2 regions of the Cellulosimicrobium sp. G4 BAM 1002 genome follow, and region 1 is predicted to be linked to the other one. Evidence: riboswitches for the same ligand, from Rfam matches in the RefSeq annotation. Region 1 holds a riboswitch; the other holds the start of a gene.
What was found. A riboswitch is a leader RNA that binds a small molecule or an ion and turns the genes downstream of it on or off. The one in region 1 is predicted to bind S-adenosylmethionine.

Region 1 (7,178 bases):
CCCCGCGGGCAGTGAACCCGACGACGAACGACCACGACAGCAAGGAGAACGACCGTGCGATTCCAGGTGCTCGACATCGTGTTCAACCCGCCGCACCCGGTGACCGGGGAGGCGGTCGCTCCGGCGGACCGGCTGAACCGGGTCGTGGAGACGGCGGTGCTCGCGGAGGAGCTCGGGTTCGACTCGTTCGCGGTGGGGGAGCGGCACGCGGGGGAGGTGCTGTCGTCGGCGCCCACGGTGATCCTCGGTGCGGTGGCGGCGCGGACGTCGCGGATCCTGCTGTCGACGGGCGTGACGGTGCTGTCGCTGCTCGACCCGATCCGCGTCGCGGAGGACCTCGCGACGGTGGACCAGCTGAGCCGGGGGCGGCTGGAGATCGTCATCGGCAAGGGGAACGAGGTGCTGCAGTACCCGTTGCTGGGGCTCGACATCGACAAGCAGTACGAGTACCTGCAGGAGAACTACGAGCTGCTGCGGCTGCTGCTGTCGGAGGAGGACGTGAGCTGGTCGGGGCGGCACCGGCACGCGCTGGAGCACGCGACGACGCTGCCGCGCCCGTTCGCGGGGCCGTTCCGGATCTGGCACGGGTCGGCGACGTCGCGGTTCGCAGTCGAGCTCGCGGCGCGGTACGGCGACCCGGTCGTCAGCGCGAACGCGCTGCAGCCGCGCGAGAGCTACCAGGTGCTCATCGACCGCTTCCGCGAGCGGTACGCGGCGCACGGGCACGACCCGGCGTACGGGTTCGTCGGCTCGGGCTCGGGCGGGCTGTTCCTCGCGGACACGACGGAGGAGGCGGTCGAGCAGTACCGACCCATCTACGAGGGTCAGGTCGCCGCCGCCGCGCGCCGGGGCTACGGACCCGACGCCGTCGGGAAGGCGCCGAGCTTCCGCACGGTCGAGGACGCCGTCGAGCGCGGCCCGGCGCTCGTGGGCTCGCCGGAGCGGGTGGCGCAGAAGATCCTCGACTACCACGCGTCGTACGGCCACGACCTGCAGTCGGTCTCGGTCAACCACCTGATCCCCGCGACGCAGCAGGAGGACGTGCTGCGCCGGTTCGCGGAAGAGGTGATCCCGGTCGTGAGGGCCGAGGTGAAGACGGACCTCTGGGGCCCGGCCGACGCGCGCCGCGCGGCGGGCTTCACCGCCGGCTGACCGGCGGCTCGTGGAGTGCTGGGTAGTTGTCGTCGAGGACGCCGCCGGACGACAAGAACCCAGCCTGCAGTGGCTCTCTGGGTGCTCAACGTGAAACATGCGTCCGGCTGGCAAGACGTCCGTCTCGATACTTGACTCAACCGGTCGGGATTGTCTTTGCTGCTCCCAGGTGACGAGCGTCAGCACCCAGGCCCGGCTCGCTGACCAGCAACCCTTCGACGTGACGGGGTGCTCCGGGATCGACCTGACCGCGCAGCTCCCGCTGCGCGGTAAGCACGCCGCGCGGTCGGGTGTTCCGCCGCGCCAGTCCACGAGGAGAGCAGCACGACCATGAACCCCACACCTCACCGACGCCGGTACCTGACCGTCGCCGCGGCAGCCGCCGCGACCGGGCTCCTCCTCGGCGCGTGCGCGGGCGGCGGCTCGGGCGCGTCCGACGGCGGTGGCTCGCCCAGCCCCACGGGCGAGCCCGTGGCGGGCGGCGACCTGACCTTCGCGATCACGGTCGACTCGCACTGCATCGACCCCCAGCAGGTCGGCAACAACGACGCCATTGCCGCGGCGCGCCAGACGGTCGCGTCGCTCACGGCGCAGGACCCGGAGACGGGCGAGATCCTGCCGTGGCTCGCGGAGAGCTGGGAGGTGAACGAGGACGCGTCGAGCTACACGTTCCACCTGCGCGACGACGCGACGTACGCCGACGGCACCCCGATCGACGCAGCGTCGGTCAAGACCAACTTCGACGCGATCGTCGCCCTCGGCGCGACGGCGTCGCTCGGGTCGCAGTACCTCGTCGGCTACGAGGGCACAACCGTCACGGACCCGCAGACCTTCACGGTCGACTTCGCCGCGCCGAGCGCGCAGTTCCTCCAGGCGACGTCGACGTTCTCGCTCGGACTTCTGGCGCCGTCGTCCGCCGACCTGAGCGTCGAGGACCGCTGCGCCGGCGCGTTCGTCGGTTCGGGCCCGTTCGCCGTGCAGTCGTACACGCCGGACCAGGAGATCGTGCTCGAGAAGGTCCCGGGCTACGCGTGGGGCTCCGAGGCCAACGATCACCAGGACGAGGCGTACCTCGACACGGTGACGCTCAAGGTCATCCCTGAGGCGAGCGTGCGCAGCGGCAGCCTGCTGTCCGGGCAGATCGACGCGACGGCCGCCATCTCGACCGTCGACCTCCCGCAGTTCGACGGCAACGGGTTCTGGCTCGAGTACCGCGCCAACCCGGGCGTCGTGTTCAACCTCTTCCCGAACGAGTCGAGCCCCCTGGCGGGCGACGAGGCCGTGCGCACCGCGATCCTCAAGGGGATCGACCGCGAGCAGATCGCGGACACCGTGCTCAGTGAGCAGGACGAGCCCGCCACGGGCGTGCTGTCCCACTCGACGCCGCTCTACGAGAGCATCGCGGACGAGCTCGCCTACGACCCCGAGGGCGCCAGGAAGATCCTCGACGACGCAGGCTGGGTCGAGGGCGCCGACGGCGTCCGCGAGAAGGACGGGCAGAAGCTCTCCACCACCGTGACGTTCTGGCAGGTCCCGGAGCCGCTCGAGCTGGTCCAGCAGCAGCTCGCGCAGATCGGCGTCGACCTCCAGCTCCAGCACGTGACCGTCGCCGAGTCGACGGCGATCAAGGAGAGCGGCGACTTCGAGTTCGACTACTACAACCTCACGCGCTCCGACCCGGACGTGCTGCGGACGATCTTCTCGGCGAACGCGCGCAACATCAACCAGCGCGACGCGGAGGAGGTCGACGAACTGCTCGACGCGTCCGCGGCGGCGACCGACGCGGCCGAGCGGCAGAGGCTCGTCACGGAGGCGTCGCGCCTCCTGGTCTCGAAGGGCCACGCGATCCCGGTCTACGAGCTCTCGACCACGATCGCGGCCGCCGACACCGTCCACGGCCTGACGTTCGAGGCGTCGTCGCGCCTCGACTTCTACGACGCCTGGGTCACCCAGGACTGACCGCTCCCCACGGAAGGAGACCGACCCATGGGCCGGTTCGTCCTGCGTCGCGCCGGGCAGGGGCTGTTCGTGCTCTGGGCGGCGTTCACGATCTCGTTCTTCGTCCTGTACCTGCTGCCCAGCGACCCGGCCGCGCTCATGGCGAGCGGCGGCGGCGAGGCGGACCAGGTGGACCCGGCGCTCCTCGACGACCTGCGCGCGCAGTACGGCCTCGACCGGCCCGTGCTCGTGCAGTACGGCGACGCGCTGTGGCACGCGCTGCGCCTCGACTTCGGGGCGTCGTACGGGTCGGGGGCGCCGGCGACGCAGCTCGTCCTCCAGGCGCTCCCGGAGACGCTGCGGCTCACGGCCGCAGCGCTCGTGCTGGCGGTCGTCGCGGGAGGCGGCCTCGCGATCGCGAGCACCTACCCGCGCGCCCGATGGCTGCGGCACGCGCTCGCGTCGCTGCCGCCGCTCGGCGTCGCGCTCCCGACGTTCTGGGTGGGCCTGCTGCTCCTGCAGTGGTTCTCGTTCCAGGTCCCGGTCTTCCCGGCGATCGGCAACGAGGGCGCGATCAGCCTCGTGCTGCCCGCGGTCACGCTCGCGATCCCCGCGAGCGCCTCGATCGCCCAGATCCTGGCGCGCAGCCTGCGCGGCACGCTCACCGAGCCGTACGTCGAGACGGCGCGCGCCAAGGGCGCGAGCCGGGCGCGCGTCCACGTCGCGCACGCGCTGCGCAACGCCGCGATCCCGGCGCTCACGGTCCTGGGGGTGCTCGTGGGCGGGCTGCTCGGGGGCACCGTCGTCACGGAGACGGTGTTCTCGCGCGCCGGCCTGGGCCGGCTCACGGTGACGTCGGTCGACTCCCAGGACATCCCCGTCGTCCAGGCGGTCGTCGTGTTCTCGGCGCTCGTCTTCGTGGTGGTCACGCTCGTCGTCGACCTCCTCTACCCGCTGCTGGACCCCCGCATCGACGCACGACGGAAGGTGGCGGCATGAGCACCAGGCCAGGAGTGCGGATCGTGCTGCGCGACGACGTGGGGCTGCTCGCGACGGCGGCACCTCCCCGCGCGGAGCCGGGCGCGCCGGAGGTGCCCGACGCGCGGACGCCCGAGGAGGTCGAGATCGCGGACCGCGAGGACGCGCGGTCGATCATCCGTCGCGGCCAGGTCCGCGGTGCGGCGCTGCCGGGTCGCAGACGACGCACGGCGGCCTACCTCGTGCGGCGCCCGGGGCTCGTCGCGGCGGCTCTCGCGGTCGTCCTCGTCGCGGCGTGGGCCGTCGCGCCGCAGCTCTTCACGGCGTACGACCCGCTCGTGGGCGTGCCGGCCGACCGGCTGCAGCCACCGTCGGGCGCGCACCTGTTCGGCACGGACCATCTGGGGCGCGACGTGTACGCGCGCGTCGTGCACGGTGCGTCGGCGTCGCTGAGCGCAACCGTGATCGCGGTCGCGGTGGGCCTCGTCGTGGGGTCGCTGCTCGGCCTGCTGGCGGGGTTCGTGCGGGGCTGGGTGGACGACGTCGTCGGTCGCCTCGTCGACGTGCTCCTCGCCGTCCCGAGCATCCTGCTCTCGCTCGCGATCATCACGGCGCTCGGCTTCGGCACGGTCAACGTCGCGATCGCGGTCGGCATCACGAGCGTCGCGACGTTCGCCCGCGTCATGCGCGCCGAGGTGCTGCGCACGTCGACGTCGGTCTACGTGGAGGCGGCACGCGCGTCGGGCGTGCGCTGGTACGGCGTGCTGTGGCGGCACGTCCTGCCGAACTCGACCGGTCCGGTCGTGGCGCTCGTCGCGCTCGAGCTCGGGACGGCGGTGCTCGCGATCTCCGCGCTGAGCTTCCTCGGCTACGGGACGCCGCCGCCTGCGCCGGAGTGGGGGTCGCTCGTCTCCGGCGGGCGTGACTACCTGGCCGCCGCGTGGTGGCTGACGACGCTTCCCGGCCTGGTGATCGTCGTCGTCGTGCTGTCGGCGAACCGCATCGCACGGTCCCTGGAGAGGACGGGAGAGGACGCATGAGCACCACGGAGGCGCACACGGGCACGACGTCGGGCACGGCGCCCGTGCTCGAGATCAGCGGCCTGGAGGTCGCGTACCGCACGCGAGACGGCGGGTCGTACCCTGCCGTGCGCGGCGTCGACCTGACGGTCGGGCCGGGCGAGGTCGTCGCGCTGGTAGGCGAGTCCGGCTCGGGCAAGAGCACGACGGCGCACGCGGCCCTGCACCTGCTCTCGCGCGGGGGAGCGGTGACGGGCGGGACGATCCGGCTCGGCGGGCAGGACGTCGGCGGCCTCTCCGAGAAGGAGTGGCAGCAGGTGCGGGGCCGGGACGTCGGGCTCGTGCCCCAGGACCCGACGGTCTCCCTCAACCCCGTGACCCGCGTGGGCGACCAGGTCGCCGAGGTGCTCGTCATCCACGGCCTCGCGCGCCGCAGGGAGGCGCGCGAGCGCGCGGTGGAGCTGTTGCGACAGGCCGGGCTCGACGACCCGCAGGCGCGCGCCCGCCAGTACCCGTCACAGCTCTCGGGCGGGATGCGCCAGCGCGTGCTCATCGCGATCGCCGTCGCCGCCCGGCCACGCCTCGTCGTCGCCGACGAGCCGACGAGCGCGCTCGACGTGACCGTCCAGCGCCGCATCCTCGACCACCTCGACGCCCTCGTGCGCGAGCTGGGGACCGCCGTGCTGCTCATCACGCACGACCTCGGGGTCGCGGCCGACCGAGCCGACCGGATCGTCGTGCTCGAGCGCGGCGTCGTCGTCGAGGAGGGAACCGCCGACCAGGTGCTGAATGCGCCCCGGCACCCATACACGCAGCAGCTCATCGCGGCCGCCCCCAGTCTCGCGAGCTCGCGGCTCGTCGCGCGGTCGGCCACCACGGCGGCGGTTCCGCTGCCGACGGGCGTGCACGACGGCGGCGCGAACCCCGGCACGCCGGCCGTGCCCGTGCTCGAGGTGCGCGACCTGCGCAAGGAGTTCACGCTGCCGCGCGGCTCCGCGCACCGCACGCTCGTCGCCGTCGACGGGGTGAGCCTCACCGTCGGGCGCGGCGAGACGTACGCGCTCGTGGGGGAGTCCGGCTCGGGCAAGAGCACGACGGCGCGGCTCGCGCTGCGGCTCGAGCGCCCCACGGCCGGGACGGTCGAGTTCGCGGGCGAGGACATCACGACGGCGCGCGGCGAGCGGCTGCGGGCGCTGCGCCGCGGGTTCCAGGTCGTCTACCAGTCCCCGTACGCGTCGCTCGACCCGCGGTTCACGGTCGAGCAGATCATCACCGAGCCGCTGCGGGCGTACCGCGTCGGGTCGCGGTCGGAGCGAGCCGAGCGGGCCCGGGCCCTCGTCGAGGACGTCGCGCTGCCGCCCGACGTGCTGCGGCGCGGACCGTGCGAGCTGTCCGGTGGGCAGCGCCAGCGCGTGGCCATCGCCCGGGCGCTCGCGCTCAACCCGGCGCTCGTCGTGCTCGACGAACCCGTCTCGGCGCTCGACGTGTCGGTGCAGGCGCAGATCCTCGAGCTCCTCGTGCGGCTCCAGGCCGAGCACGGGCTCGCGTACCTCTTCATCTCCCACGACCTCGCGGTCGTGCGGCAGGTGTCCGACCACGTCGGCGTCATGCACCGCGGTCGGGTCGTCGAGCAGGGGTCGACCGACCAGATCCTGCTCGACCCGCAGGAGGAGTACACGCGCGAGCTGGTCGCGGCGATCCCCGGCCGGCGGGCGCGCACGGGGGCGAGATAGCGCCGCGACCCAGCGCGGGAGGGCCGCGGTCACGGGCGGTGACCACGGCCCTCCTCGACGGGTCAGACCTCGCGGTTCTCCGAGGAGAGGAACCAGGCCTGCTTCTCCAGGCCGGCGATGATCTCGTGGAGGATGTCGGCGCTCGTCGGGTCCTCGGCGTCGACGGCGTCGTGGACCTCGCGCACGACCTCGACCGTCTGGGCGATGCGCTCGACGACCGCGTCGACCGTGTCGCCGACCGACACGAGCCCGGCCGGGTACGGGGACAGGTCGGTCGTCGTGGCGACGGTCTCGGTCCGGCCGTCGGGCACGACCTGGAGCGCGCGCATGCGCTCGGCGACCGTGTCGCTGTGCTCGC
Region 2 (7,178 bases), 860 kb from region 1:
GCGCCGCGGAGCGTGACGTCCCCGACGACGAGACGCTCGTCGTGACGGTCGGGACGACGACCCGGCTCGTACTCCGCAGCGCCGTGCGGTGGGTGCAGGCGCAGGGCGACTACTCGCGGCTCGTCACGGACACCGAGCACTTCCTCGTCCGCGAGCCGCTGTCGGACCTCGAGGAGCGGTGGGCGCCCGCCGGGTTCCTGCGCGTGCACCGGTCGTACCTGGTGGACCGCACCGCCGTGACCGCGGCGCGGTTCGGCGGGGCGCAGCCCGTGGTCGTCGTCGCGGGGCGCGAGGTGCCCGTGAGCCGTCGCATGGTCCCGGCGGTGCGCGAGGCCCTCCTGCGCCCGCACCGGGGCGAGCCGTGACGGCCCCGCCGCCGTCGCCGTCGGGCGAGCCGCCCGAGCCGGTCGACGAGAGACGCACCCCGGGCCGAGAGATGCACTCCGGCGTGCATCTCTCGACCGAAGGTGCAGCACTCGCCGCCCCCGGGTCGGCGCGCGTGCGCGTGCGGTCGACGGACCCGGTGCCCGACGGCGGTCGCGCACCCCGCGGTGACGTGCCCACCCGGGCCGGTGATGCTGCCGAGACGGACGACGCCACCCTCTACACGCGCGGGCTCGTCCGGGCACAGCTGCGCCTGGGGCTCGCGTGCGTCGTCTCGTTCCTCGTGGCGGTCGCGCTGCTCACGCTGACCATGACGGGGGTGCCGGCGCTGGACGACGTGGTGCTGCTCGGCGTCCCGCTGCCCTGGATCCTGCACGCGTACGGGTTCTACCCGGTGATCCTCGCGTTCGCCGTCGTGTTCGCCGTCGCGGCGGCACGCAACGAGCGCCGGTACCGGGCGCTCGTGGAGGGCGGGTCGGGCGACCCGGGCACCGACGACGGCGGTGGCGCATGAGCACCGCACTGCCCCTGGTCGCCGTCGGGCTGCTCCTCCTCGCGACGGGCCTCATCGGCTTCTACGGCCTGCGCATCTCGCGCACGACGAGCGACTTCTTCGTCGCGTCGCGGACCGTGCGGCCGGTGTGGAACGCGTCGGCGATCAGCGGCGAGTACCTGTCCGCGGGGACGTTCCTCGGGCTGTCCGGCCTCGCGCTGCTCGCGGGCGCCGAGGCGTTCTGGTTCCCCGTCGGCTACGCGGCCGGGTACCTGCTCGTGCTGCTCTTCGTCGCCGGGCCGCTGCGGCGCAGCGGCGCGTACACGATCCCGGACTTCGTGCACGCGCGGCTCGACTCCGTGGTCGCGCGCCGCCTCACGAGCGTGCTCGTGCTCGTCATCGGCTGGCTGTACGTCGTGCCGCAGCTCCACGGCGCCGCGCTGGTCATCACGAGCGTCGCGCCGGTGCCGCCGTGGGTCGGGTCGGTGGGGATCGCGGTCGTCGTGAGCGCCGTCGTCGCGGCCGGCGGCATGCGGTCGATCACGTTCGTCCAGGCGTTCCAGTTCTGGGTGAAGCTCACCGCGCTCGCCGTGCCGCTCGTGGTCGTGCTCATGGCGATGGGTGGTGCGTTCGAGCCCGGTGGCGCGCCGGGCGTGACCTCAGACCCCGCCGCAGCCTTCCCCCACGAGGCCGGGCCGGCGGGCCTCGACGCCTACGCGACCGTGTCGCTCCTCCTCGCGCTGCTGCTCGGCACCACCGGCCTGCCGCACGTCCTCGTCCGCTTCTACACCTCGCCCGACGGCGGCTCGGCCCGCCGCACCACCGTCGTCGTGCTCGTGATGATCAGCGTGTTCTACATGGTGTCGAGCACGCTCGGGCTCGTCGCGCGCGTCGTCGCGCCGGACCTCGCCCGGCCAGGCGTCGCCGACACCGTGGTCCTCGAGCTGCCCGCGCGGCTCGTGCCGGGGCTCGGGGGCGAGGTGCTGACGGCGCTCGTCGTCGCGGGCGCGTTCGCCGCGTTCCTCGGGACGTCGTCCGGGCTCGTCGTGGCGCTCGCCGGGGTCGTGAGCCAGGACCTCTTCGGCGGGACGGTGCGTTCGTTCCGCTGGTCCGCCGTCGTGTGCACGGCCATCCCGCTCGCCGTCGCGCTCGTCACCATCCCGCAAGGGCTCGTGACGAGCGTCGGCACGGTGTTCGTGTTCGCCGCGTCGGCGCTGTCCCCGGTGATCCTGCTCGGGGTGTGGTGGCGCGGGCTCACCGCGCGCGGCGCCGTGGCCGGCATGGTCGTCGGGTCGGTCCTGTGCGCGACGGCGCTGCTCGCCTCGTCCGGTCTCGCCGCGGCCGGGTACGCGACCGGTGCGGGCGTCGACGGCGCCGCGGCCGTCGTGCGGTCGCTGCTCGCCCAGCCCGCGGCGTGGACGATCCCGCTCGCGACGGCGACCGTCGTCGTCGTGTCGCGGCTCGACCGGCACGGCCCGCCCCTGCGCACCGACCGCTTCCTGCGCCGCCTGCACGTCCCCGAACGGCTCCAGTGGCCGGGCGCTGCGCCGTTGCGCGAGCCGTGACGCTACGTCCGCCCCGGCTCGGGGCCGGGTCCGCGGCGAGGTCGTGCGGCGGTCTGCTCGCGTTCGAGCACGTCGTCGACGAAGATTGCGAGCAGTTCGGCGACCTCCGCCGAGTGCGTCTCGAGCAGGAAGTGCCCCGCGTCGTAGACGTGCACCTCGAGCGAGGCCATGACCTCGTGGTAGGCGAGGATCTCGCGGATGTCGAAGAACGTGTCGAACCGCCCCCACAGGACCAGGCACGGCGGCTGGTGCTGCCGGTGGTACTCCGCGATCTCGTCGAAGCGCGCCACGTGCGTGCGGTAGTCGGTGAACAGCCGGAACTGCAGGTCGGTCATGCCGGGCTGCGACAGCCGCTCCCAGTCGAGGTGCCACGACTCGGGCGGGTGCAGCTCCTGCACCTCCGGCGGTGACCCCGCGAGGTACTGGTCGCGGGTCCCCTCGAAGGTCAGCCACTCCGGGAGCAGCTCCTTGTTCTCAGCGCTCGGGTCCGCCCAGAAACGTCGCGCCGTGTCCCACGCCTCGCCGAGCCCGGCGTCGTGAGCGTTGCCGTTCTGCACGACCAGTCCCAGGACCCGGCGCGGGTGTCGCAACGCCAAGGAGTACCCGACGGGAGTGCCGAAGTCGGTGACGTAGAGGACGTACCGCTCGATCCCGAGCGCCGCCAGGAGCGCCTCGATCACGTCCGTCAGGCGCTCGAACGTGTACTCGTCGGGCGGGAGGGCCTCCGAGAACCCGAAGCCCGGGAGGTCGGGTGCGACGACGTACGCGTGCTCGCCCAGCACCGGGACCACGTCGCGGAACGAGTGGGACGACGCAGGGAAGCCGTGCAGCAGCACCACACCGGTCGACGAGCGCACACCGGCCTCGCGGAGGTGGACGCGCACGCCGTCCACCTCACGCACGAGGTGCCGGGGCTTGGCAGAGTGCTTCATCGGACTCCTCTCGACCGGACGGCCGACCACCTGCCCGCCATCATAGGAACGAGCACTCGGCCACGCGTCTCACGGAGCGAGCATGCTCGACCAGATGGCGGATGCCCCGTAGGATCGGGTGAACCATCCAGAGCGGTCGAGAGTCCTGGCTCGACGACACCGCAGCAACCCGCCGACGGAAGCCTCCCGAGGACAAAGGTGCTAACGCCAGGGTCGATGGAGTGACGCATGGTCTCAGAGGCATCCTTCGCGCACCGCCCGGGCAGTCCCCGGCCGACGGTGTCGTTCGAGCTCATGCCCCCGCGGCGCCCGGACGCCGCACCGAAGTTCTGGGAGACGGCGCGGCGGCTCGTCGCGACGCACCCCGACTTCATCTCCGTGACGTACGGCGCCGCCGGGACCGACCGGGCCACCGCCCGCCAGGTCGTCGGGCGGCTGCTGCAGGGCACCCCCGTGCTGCCCATCGCGCACCTCACGTGCGTGGGGGCGTCGCGCGAGGACGTCGAGGCGGTCATCTCCGACTTCCTCGACGAGGGCGTGCGCTCCTTCCTCGCGCTGCGGGGCGACCCGCCGCGCGACCAGCCCGACTGGCGGCCCGCGGCCGACGGCGTCCGGTCGTCCACCGAGCTCGTCGCGCTCCTGCGCGAGGTCGAGGCGTCGCGCTGCGCGTCCGACCCGGCCGTCGCCCTGCGCAGCGCCACGCGCCCGCTGACGATCGCCGTCGCGACGTTCCCCGACGGGAACCCCGCCGCCGGGACGACGCGCACGCAGGAGGTGCGCCGCCTGTGGCAGAAGCAGCAGGCCGGCGCGAGCTTCGCGATCACGCAGCTCTTCTACGACGCGTCGTCGTACACCGACTTCGTCGCCGAGGCCCGCGCGGCTGGCGTGACGATCCCCATCCTCGCCGGGCTGCTGCCCACGACGGAGCCCGCGCGGCTCCGTCGCGTCGAGGAGCTCACGGGCGTGCGCGCGCCCCAGCACCTGCTGGACGCGCTCGACGCCCTGCCCGACCCGGAGGCGCAGCACGCCTACGGGATCGCGTACTCGGTCGACCTCGCGCAGCGCGTCCTCGACGCGGGCACGCCCGGTCTGCACGTGTACACGTTCAACAAGCACCGCGCCGCACTTGACCTGCTCGAGGGTGTCCACCTCGGCGGCGGGTCGCGCGGGACCGGGGGCAGCACCAGCGCTGCCGCCGCCCCGCTCGCCCCGGACCTGGCCAGCGGGCCGTGGGTCACCGGCACCTCCCTGCCCACGACGAGCGCAGCCACGCACGGCACGCCCGTCTGATCGGTCCTGAAGGACCAGCAAGAGGTTTCGATCATGGCCACCTCCCTACCCTCCCCTACCCAGAACCCGGTCCCGTTCCCGGCCGGCACCGTGCTCGGCTACCCGCGCATCGGGCGCCGACGCGAGCTCAAGAAGGCCGTCGAGGCCTTCTGGGCCGGGCGCACGAACGCCGACGAGCTCGAGGCCACGGCCCGCGAGCTGCGGCTCGCGACCGTGCGCCGGCTCGTCGAGCTCGGCCTCGGCGCCGACGACGCGTCCGTCCCCGGGTCGTTCTCCTACTACGACCAGGTGCTCGACGTCGCAGCGTCCCTCGGGGCCGTGCCGTCGCGGTTCGCGTCGCTCCTCGGCACCGGTCCGGACGATGCCGGTCGCCTCGACCTCGCCGGCTACTTCACCGTGGCGCGCGGCGCCGGCGATGACGCCCCGCTCGAGATGACCAAGTGGTTCGACACGAACTACCACTACCTCGTGCCCGAGATCGGCCCGGACACCCCGATCCGGTTCGTCGACGACCGCGTCGTGCGCGAGTTCGTCGAGGCCAAGGAGGCCGGGGTCGTGACGCGGCCCGTCGTCGTCGGGCCGGTGACGTTCCTCGCGCTGTCGAAGGCCGCCGACGACGCCCCCGCGGGGTACTCGCCGCTCGACCGTCTGGACGACGTCGTGGCTGCCTACGCCGACCTCCTGCGCGCGCTCGCCGCGGCCGGAGCGCCGTGGGTCCAGCTCGACGAGCCCATCCTCGTCACCGACCCCGCGAACGCCGAGGAGCTCTCCGCGGCCGTCGAGACGGCGTACCGCGCTCTCGCGACCGACCTCCGCCCGGTGCCGAACCCGGGGTCGCTCCCTACGGAGCCCTCCGGGTCGGGAGACATCCAGGGTTCGGCACGGGACGCGCGGCCCGCCATCCTCGTTGCTGCACCGTACGGTCGACTGGAGACCTCGCCCAGCCCCGACGGCCGCTACCACGACTTCCTCTGGGTCCTCTCGGACACGGACGTCGAGGCGATCGCGATCGATGCGGTGCGGGCGGACATCCCCGACGGTCTGGCGCACGACGGCCTCGCGCGCAAGACACTCGTCGTCGGGCTCATCGACGGGCACAACGTCTGGCGCGCCGACCTCTCCGCGAAGCTTGAGGTGCTCGGTTACGCGAGCAACTTCGCCGGTGGCGCCGTCTCCGTCAGCACGTCGACGTCGCTGCTGCACGTGCCGCACGACGTCGAGGACGAGACCTTTGCCGAGCCGGGTGCCGCGACCGGCACGACGCTCGACCCGCGCCTGCGCGACTGGCTCGCGTTCGCGGACCAGAAGGTCGGCGAGGTCGCGACGCTCGCCCGCGCGCTCACGGAGGGTCGCGACGCCGTCGCGACCGAGATCGAGGCGTCCCGCGCGGCGGTCGCGTCACGCGCCGCGGCGAGCGGCGTCGTCGTGCCGGCGGTGCGCGAGCGCGCGGCCGCGCTGACCGCCGCGGACTTCGCGCGCGGGGACTACGCCGAGCGTGCGGCCGCCCAGCAGGAGCGTCTGAACCTGCCGCCGCTGCCGACGACGACCATCGGGTCGTTCCCGCAGACGCCGGAGATTCGCCGCGCCCGCGCGCAGTGGACCAAGGGCGAGCTCTCGGACGCGGACTACACGGCCGCGATGCGCGCGGAGATCGCGCGCGTCGTCGCGCTCCAGGAGGAGCTGGGCCTCGACGTGCTCGTGCACGGCGAGCCCGAGCGCAACGACATGGTGCAGTACTTCGCGGAGCACCTCGACGGGTTCGCCGTGACCGCGAACGGCTGGGTGCAGTCGTACGGGTCGCGCTGCGTGCGCCCACCGATCCTGTGGGGCGACGTGACCCGCCCGGCGCCGATCACGGTCGAGTGGTCCGCGTACACGGCCTCGCTCACCGAGAAGCCGGTCAAGGGCATGCTCACCGGCCCGGTGACGATCCTCGCGTGGTCGTTCGTGCGCGACGACCAGCCGCTCGGGGACACCGCCAACCAGGTGGGCCTCGCGCTGCGCGACGAGATCGCCGACCTCGAGGCGGCGGGCATCGGGATCGTCCAAGTCGACGAGCCCGCGCTGCGCGAGCTCCTGCCCCTGCGCAAGGCCGATCAGCCGGCGTACCTCGACTGGTCCGTGGGGTCGTTCCGGCTCGCGACCTCCGGGGTGGAGGCGGCCACGCAGATCCACACCCACCTGTGCTACTCGGAGTTCGGCGAGGTCATCGGCGCGATCGACGGCCTCGACGCCGACGTGACGTCCGTCGAGGCGGCGCGGTCGCGCATGGAGATCGTGCCGGAGCTGCGCGACGCCGGGTACTCGCGCGGCATCGGGCCGGGCGTCTACGACATCCACAGCCCGCGCGTGCCGTCCACCGACGAGGTCACCGAGCTCCTCGAGCTCGCGGTGAAGGCCATCGACCCGAAGGTCGTGTGGGTCAACCCCGACTGCGGCCTCAAGACCCGCCGCTACGAGGAGACCGTGCCGTCGCTCGAGCACCTCGTCGCGGCCGCGAAGGCGGTCCGGGCG

Region 2: it holds a riboswitch for S-adenosylmethionine, as region 1 does, so the genes downstream of both, ACMXGY_RS19980 (methylenetetrahydrofolate reductase) here and ACMXGY_RS03265 (ABC transporter substrate-binding protein) in region 1, are expected to answer to the same signal.

What each region holds. Positions count from the first base shown of each region.
Region 1 covers NZ_CP182109.1:713,434-720,611, forward strand. Annotated here, with positions in the region: gene ACMXGY_RS03260 (LLM class flavin-dependent oxidoreductase) at 55-1,152, shown strand; SAM riboswitch class IV at 1,321-1,434, shown strand; gene ACMXGY_RS03265 (ABC transporter substrate-binding protein) at 1,483-3,111, shown strand; gene ACMXGY_RS03270 (ABC transporter permease) at 3,139-4,089, shown strand; gene ACMXGY_RS03275 (ABC transporter permease) at 4,086-5,108, shown strand; gene ACMXGY_RS03280 (dipeptide ABC transporter ATP-binding protein) at 5,105-6,820, shown strand; gene ACMXGY_RS03285 (Dps family protein) at 6,883-7,178, opposite strand, start outside.
Region 2 covers NZ_CP182109.1:4,481,586-4,488,763, forward strand. Annotated here, with positions in the region: gene ACMXGY_RS19960 (LytR/AlgR family response regulator transcription factor) at 1-365, shown strand, start outside; gene ACMXGY_RS19965 (heavy metal transporter) at 449-898, shown strand; gene ACMXGY_RS19970 (sodium/solute symporter) at 895-2,442, shown strand; gene ACMXGY_RS19975 (alpha/beta fold hydrolase) at 2,445-3,374, opposite strand; SAM riboswitch class I at 3,495-3,597, shown strand; gene ACMXGY_RS19980 (methylenetetrahydrofolate reductase) at 3,603-4,664, shown strand; gene metE (5-methyltetrahydropteroyltriglutamate--homocysteine S-methyltransferase) at 4,698-7,178, shown strand, end outside.